Regions from separate parts of the Desulfitobacterium elongatum genome, predicted to be linked through region 2. Evidence: riboswitches for the same ligand, from Rfam matches in the RefSeq annotation. Region 2 holds a riboswitch; the other holds the start of a gene.

Region 1 (3,422 bases), 2.1 Mb from region 2:
TATTACCGGCTGGAAACTCTGGAATTGGATCTGCCGCCGCTCCGGGAACGAGACAAGGATATTTTGCTGATTGCGAACCATTTCCTTGAGAAAATCTGCGAAAAAGAGGGGCGCGCACCGCTCAAACTGAATAAAGAGGTGGAAGCGTTCTTGCTCAATTACGCCTGGCCGGGGAATGTTAGACAGTTGAAAAACGCCATGCTTTACGCTGCAAATATTTGTGAGGGGCAAGTGATCAAGCCGCAGGATATGCCTGCAAGCGTATATAGAAATTTGGATATGCCGCGGCCAAATGAAAAGTTAGGGAAGTTCCAGTCCTTTTCCTCTTTACAAGAAACGGAGGAAGAAATGATAAAAAAAGCCTTGTCTTTAACCGGGAATAATGTGCGTGCCGCCGCGAGCATATTGGGCTTGAGCAAGACTACCCTATACCGTAAGATAAAGGATTATCATATCGATATTTAAGGGTTGGGGGAATTGGCATTTTAGTTTAGCAAAGCGAAAGCTTTTCAGCATATTCTCAGCCAACAACTCGGGGAAGTCATTCCTCGGGTCATTTTTTTGTATATCAGAAAGTATAACTTTCACGGTACACAAGGGCAACCAACGACTTCGCCTTTCTGGATGAGTGCTTAAAAGGTTCGGCGAAGCCGGGTTTTCTTTGAACTTATTTTAGTCAATTCTAATATTATTTTTATATAGTTTCGCCAGGACAAGGCCATAGATTGATGCAGTAATTGTATTTGATGCCACAGTATATGGTGGAATAATCATAAGATCATTTACCTTAAATAAAAACGTTATTGAATAAGTAAGCAAAAAAATTGTAAGTCCAAAGAGAATACCCTTGAACATATGATTTTGTGTTCTAATCAAAGGAACGATATATACATAAAGTACTCCACACATGCCAGTAAAACCTAAGTGGATGATTAACGCCAAAATGCTATCAAAAGTATTCATCGGTTTGTTCCCATAAACGATAATTGCCATAAAATCAAGGTATCGTAGAGTAGCAATATTTAAGACGTAATAAGATATAAGATTTAGAACATTCATGATTAAACCAGCTACCACACCAGAATAGAAACCAAAGGTAAAGCGATCTTTCAAAGTCATCACCCTTTCTTAAGTATTATTTAATAAATTCATCGTAAGTATTCATACAGTGCTTTCTCACGTCTGTATTCATGATTGTAGCGGTGCTATTAGGCAGGTAAGGAGATAGTTAGATAAGTAAACCAGGCGTAAAGCCTGGTTAAATAAACTTATTACCATATCCAGAGCAAACAATCTATATGTATTCTATGTATCTGGCTTTATGGCCAAAATTACGGGCAGATGTCTTGAAAAATACTTTACTTTAAAAAAACAAAAATGTTTTTTTCTGAATTAACTTAAAGTAAACTATGTTATAATCGTATTTAAAGTTATTTATCCTAATTTAAAGCTCAAAAGCATCGACAATGGCAAACTTGGCGAAAGTCAAGGACGCAAAGCTATGGGTCTTCTAGTTTATAAAAACTAATGACTGCCAAGCCGCCGAATTTGCTCTATTTTAAGAAGTTGTCGCCATGCTTACTTTTGCATGGCGATTTTTTTTGTGAAAGGAAGGTTTAATTGCGACAGTTAAGTATCAATCGAATCAACAAAGGAGATGTACTAGGACGCACCATCTATTCCCATGATGGACGTGTCTTGCTTGGTAGAGGAGTTGCTCTTAGCGACTTGTATACAAATCGGTTGCGGGATTTGGGCATTAACATCATTTACATAGACGATGAGGAAACAAAGGATATCCAAATTGAGGATGTGATTTCTGAAGAACATCGACGAGAAGCAATGATCTCGCTAGAGCATTCCGCTGAAGCCGTCCGGATTGGAAAAGACTTTGATGGCTTTAAAATTAAAAAAGCTGTCAATAATATTATTGAGGACATTTTCTCACAAAAAGATATTTTTTTAAGTCTTGCTGACATGCGAAGTTATGATAACCAAGTTTTTGCTCATTCCGTGAGTGTTTGTGTATTAGCAACGATTTTAGGAAAAGCGGCCGGTCTGGAGAAAGAGAATTTAGAGGCTTTAGCAATAGGAGCCTTGTTTCACGATATTGGAACGATAAAGTTACCGAAAGAACTCCTATGCAAGAGAGAACCTTTTACACCAAAAGAACTTGAACTGTATAAGACACACACAGAAGAAGGATTTGAAATTCTCCGAGTCAAACGGGAATTAAGTCTCTTGAGTGCTCACATCGCATTTCAGCATCACGAATGGATGAACGGAACGGGATACCCTCGTGAACTTGCGGGCGACCGTATCCATAACTTAGCGCAAATTGTTGGGTTGGCAGATTTCTATGATAACTTAGTAAATGATAGTCCAGGGAGTTCTCGAATTTTACCGTATGAAGCAATTGAAGTTGTCATGGGAGCAGCAAATAATTTCTTCCCACATGACCTTGTCGTTACCTTCTTAAAGCATATAGCAGCATATCCAACAGGATGTACGGTAAAGCTCAATACGGGTGAGATTGGGATTATCGTTGATCAAAACAGAAGTTTGCCTATGCGTCCTATCGTCAGAGTGTTACTAGGTAACGAAGAGCTATCATCTGTCAAAGCAAAGGAATATAATTTAGTTGAGGAACGAACAGTCTTTATAGAATCTATTCTCGAGTAATAGGCGCACTGCACGACAGAGGCCTAGACAGTAGCTACTTCCCAGGATAAGGGGAGGTACCTATTGTCTAGGCCTTTATTTTTATCGATTTGGCAACAAAGAACGTGCCCAAAACGTGCTCAAAGACATAAAAAAAGTTATATTGAGGTAGAAATAGGTAAATAGCAGTACAATAAAAAACACCGCAAAGGCTTGCGGTGTCTAGGTTTCTTTTGGCAGGGGATGCAGGAGTTGAACCCACACTAACGGTTTTGGAGACCGCTGTTCTACCATTAAACTAATCCCCTAGGTCATCTAAAATGAATGAATAGTGACAAAAGCTATTATACTTGAAGGTGGGTTATGTGTCAACAGACGTCATAGAAGTTATAGATAAAAACTTGAACAAAAACTAAGAAAAGTTATGTGTTAAAGAATTATATTTCCCCCAAACGAAAATATCAAAAATAAGAGGACAAATAGAGGACTAATATGTAAGAAATACTTATAATAATCCTATGAGGTTTTTAAGCAGGATTATAACTATAAAAAAAGAATACGATAACAATGACTGTAACAGTGCGAAAAATGTATGGGGGGTGGATCGCACGTATATAGATTTACACGTCCATACCGAAGAGTCCGATGGCTCGCTTTCTGTTCGTGACGTGATTCGTGTCGCGGCTGAACAGGGAATTCGTGTTCTTTCCTTAACAGATCATGAAACCACAAACGGAGTCGTAGAAGCAGTAAAGTTAGGA
Region 2 (3,422 bases):
TAAAGCCTCTTGTAAGACTTCGGCAAATTTACACTTAAACATATCTGCCTGTTGCGCAAATGCGGCATCTTTTGCTACAAAACCAGCTTCCAGAAATATTGAGTGTTCCTTCATAATCCGCCCAAAAAAGAGGTGTAGTTCTAGTGATTCCCGGACAAAATCTCCTGGTTGTAACAGTGCGTTCAAACAAATCCCTCCTCGATGCTTCTTATGCTAAGTCGCATCATTGTATGAATCCAATTAATCCCACCACCTCAAAATGTTAAGAATCTCATGCGGTTGGATTCCTATCAGTAATCGACGTTCTGAATAACGATTTATTGCTTTTGACAGGAAGAAGGAAAAACTGCACCTCCTCTTGTCAGACATAAATACTTTATCACATGTCTAACATTTGGGGTGCAGTTCAGAAGGGTGAGGGCTGTCCAAAGTTATCGACTATAATTGCTTAGCAATACTGTTTAACTCTTCAGCCATCGAAGTTATTTCTTCTATGCTCGCTGTTATCTCTTCTGTAGCGGCCGCTTGTTCCTGACTTGAATGTAAGGAACTTTCGCTCTTTTCACTTACTATTGTTACGTTAGCTTTAATACTATCTGTTAGCTTCTTGATTTTAGGAACTGTGCTCTTTGACTGTTCGGAGAGTTTTCGGATTTCTTCTGCAACAACCCCAAAACCTCTACCAGCTTCACCAGCCCTAGCGGCTTCAATAGCAGCGTTCAACCCAAGCATTTTTGTTTCATCCGCAATTTCCTTAATAAATACTGACACTTCATTAATTTCATCTGAAAGACTAGTTATTCCTTTGATATCTTTATTAAGTTCCTGCTCATTTGTATGTATTTGTGTTGCTGAGGCGGCTAATTGCTCTAAAGCAGCAGAAATTCCAGAGAGACCGTTATCTAGATTTTCGGACATATCACGCAACTGAGCTGCTGTCTTTTTTGGTATAACCATCCCAAAAGTAGCCACAACTTCATTTTCATTGTCTTCATCAAATAATGGATAACTTGCAACAAAAAGCGGTATCCCATACCTACTGGCATCAACCTCTGCTACTGTCATTTGCTTGGTTTTAATGGCTTTAAATGCATTATCGTCTTCTTTCAATTCGTCCCCAATTTGGTTAACTGGCAAATCAAATACTTTAGAAGACTGTCTATGGATATACTTCTGCAAGTCAGTCATATACAATAGAACACCTTCTGGAAACATCTCTGCCAGAATTGGGGCAAAATGATCAAATGCAGCATCAATAGGATGCAAAAGTGGATAATAAGTAGAAAAAGCTCCTATAGCATCTCCAGATTCATCAACTATAGGAATGGAGGTTACTAAAAACCTCATTCCAAATAAAGATCTCGGGACTTTCTCTGTTATTATCTTTTTTTGAGAAGCCGCTCTGCAAGCACTGGTTTCACTCCTAACCCTTGAACCCACACTTAAAACATCAATATCAAAAACATCAGAAGCATTTTTCCAAATTACTTTATCTCCTTCAGTAATCATATACATGGGTCTATTATGTACTGCCTTTGCTTGTACTTCAGCAAACATTTTTAAAGCATTCGATTCATTTACAGAAAGCATAATGCCAACTCTCTTTCATATTAAATTAGAATCTCATTTTTTAATTCTAAAGCATTCAATAATAGGATTAACCGTTGATTGATTTTAGCAATTCCATAGATACTATTTGCTCCAATGGTGGCAATCTCTGTGCTAAGCGTTTCAATTGCTTGTTCGTTAATTTTTACTACCTCAGAAACATCGTCAACAATAATTCCTAAATTGATTCCTTCTAATTCAAGTATAAGAAGCCTATGATCAATACCATTCCCCGATTGCGCAAAGCAGAATTTTTTCTTAAGATCAATGACCGGTATTACTTTACCTCGTAAATTAATAACTCCTTCCATGAAAGCAGATGTATTGGGTATTTTGGTGATTTTTGGTATCCGGACTATTTCCTTTGTGCAGAAAATATCAATACCATATTCTTGTTCCCCTAAGGTAAAAATAACAAATTGATTAATACCCAAAGATATACCTCCTACTCTATTTTTTTATAGGCCTCAATAACGGAATTTTTGTTGTTTTTCAAACCACCATTGTTCCCACTTGGCAATAAAAAAGTCGCTCTAATAAAGAGTGACAAAAATTGGTTTCGGTAACCTGGCAACCATCAGCATAACCTGGAAGGCCCAATAGCTTTGCGTCCTTGGCTTTAGCCAAGTTTGCCTTTGTCACATATATCGATTATAAAATCCGAAAATATAAGAATTTGTATAATATTTCTACATCAAGGATTATAATCCTTCATAAATATCAAAATTGTTTAATGAAGCATGGTGACAATTACTAACTAAAGTGTTAGTAATATTTAATAAAGGTAGTAGATTAAACTTATGACTTTATAAGTTTATGTGAATAAGAAGGATGGCAATTTTAATATAGGTTTAGTAGGAACAAAGTTAGTCCACTATGTATCAACTCTAAAATGGTGTTGCCTTATTGCTGAAAACTTTGTCTGCTGATTTGTCAGACAAGGTACGAAAAATACCGGATATTTAGGGTGCTTAATAAGAAAAATGGTTTACTCCACATAAATAAACAAAACCCGCAAATCCAGTGATATCACTGCTTTGCGGGTTTTCCCAATTTCTTATTTGGTCGGAGCGACACGATTTGAACATGCGGACCCTTTAGAACCTTTTAGCAACCTCTTGAGCCTTAGCGATTGCATTGGCTTTTATTTCTTCCGCTTTATCAGGTGTTGCATTTGCACCTTCTACAATAATAGATTCCTTATCGGTAATTCCAATAAAAGAGAGTATCGTATTGATATATTTATCTCCCATTTCAAGCCCAACAGCAGGGCCACTGGAGTATACCCCTCCTCTAGCTTGGATGTGAACAGCTTTTTTATCAGTTAGTAATCCAACGGGTCCATTCTCTGTATATTTAAATGTCTTACCTGCAATACAAATGTTATCGATGTAAGCTTTCATCTTTGGAGGTACTGTGAAATTCCAAAATGGGGTAACAAATATATACTTATCCGCGGCTAAAAACTGCTCTAATAAAGCATTCATTGCAGATATTTTCTTCTGCTCAACTGGAGTTAATCCGTCAAATGAACTACCCTTTGCAAATTTATCCCATGCGCTAAATACATCTTCATCAATTAAGGGAATATCCATTTTGTATAGGTCTAAATTGATAATCTCGTCATTGGGATTAGCGTTTTTGTATTCCTCAATAAAGGTACTTCCTACTGATAAACTGAGGGACTGTTCCTGGGATTTTGGATTTGCTGTAATATACAATACTTTTGACATTGCTGTATTCTCCTTTTCATTGTTGAACATCTTTTTAATAAAATTGAACATTTTCACCCTACCTTTAAATAAATTGCAATC

The links. Region 2 has a riboswitch for cyclic di-GMP ahead of ACZ42W_RS01370 (chemotaxis protein CheW). Riboswitches for the same ligand answer to the same signal wherever they lie in the genome.
Region 1: linked by a shared signal. The riboswitch ahead of ACZ42W_RS13980 (HD-GYP domain-containing protein) and the one ahead of ACZ42W_RS01370 (chemotaxis protein CheW) in region 2 are both predicted to bind cyclic di-GMP.

The regions. Positions count from the first base shown of each region.
Region 1 covers NZ_AP038772.1:3,003,980-3,007,401, reverse strand. The annotation lists gene ACZ42W_RS13990 (sigma-54 interaction domain-containing protein) at 1-465, shown strand, start outside; gene ACZ42W_RS13985 (hypothetical protein) at 673-1,113, opposite strand; cyclic di-GMP riboswitch class I at 1,459-1,547, shown strand; gene ACZ42W_RS13980 (HD-GYP domain-containing protein) at 1,621-2,682, shown strand; tRNA gene ACZ42W_RS13975 (tRNA-Trp) at 2,896-2,969, opposite strand; gene ACZ42W_RS13970 (PHP domain-containing protein) at 3,261-3,422, shown strand, end outside.
Region 2 covers NZ_AP038772.1:301,898-305,319, reverse strand. The annotation lists gene ACZ42W_RS01380 (DUF2935 domain-containing protein) at 1-186, opposite strand, end outside; gene ACZ42W_RS01375 (methyl-accepting chemotaxis protein) at 439-1,590, opposite strand; gene ACZ42W_RS01370 (chemotaxis protein CheW) at 1,611-2,042, opposite strand; cyclic di-GMP riboswitch class I at 2,167-2,252, opposite strand; gene ACZ42W_RS01365 (FMN-dependent NADH-azoreductase) at 2,706-3,341, opposite strand.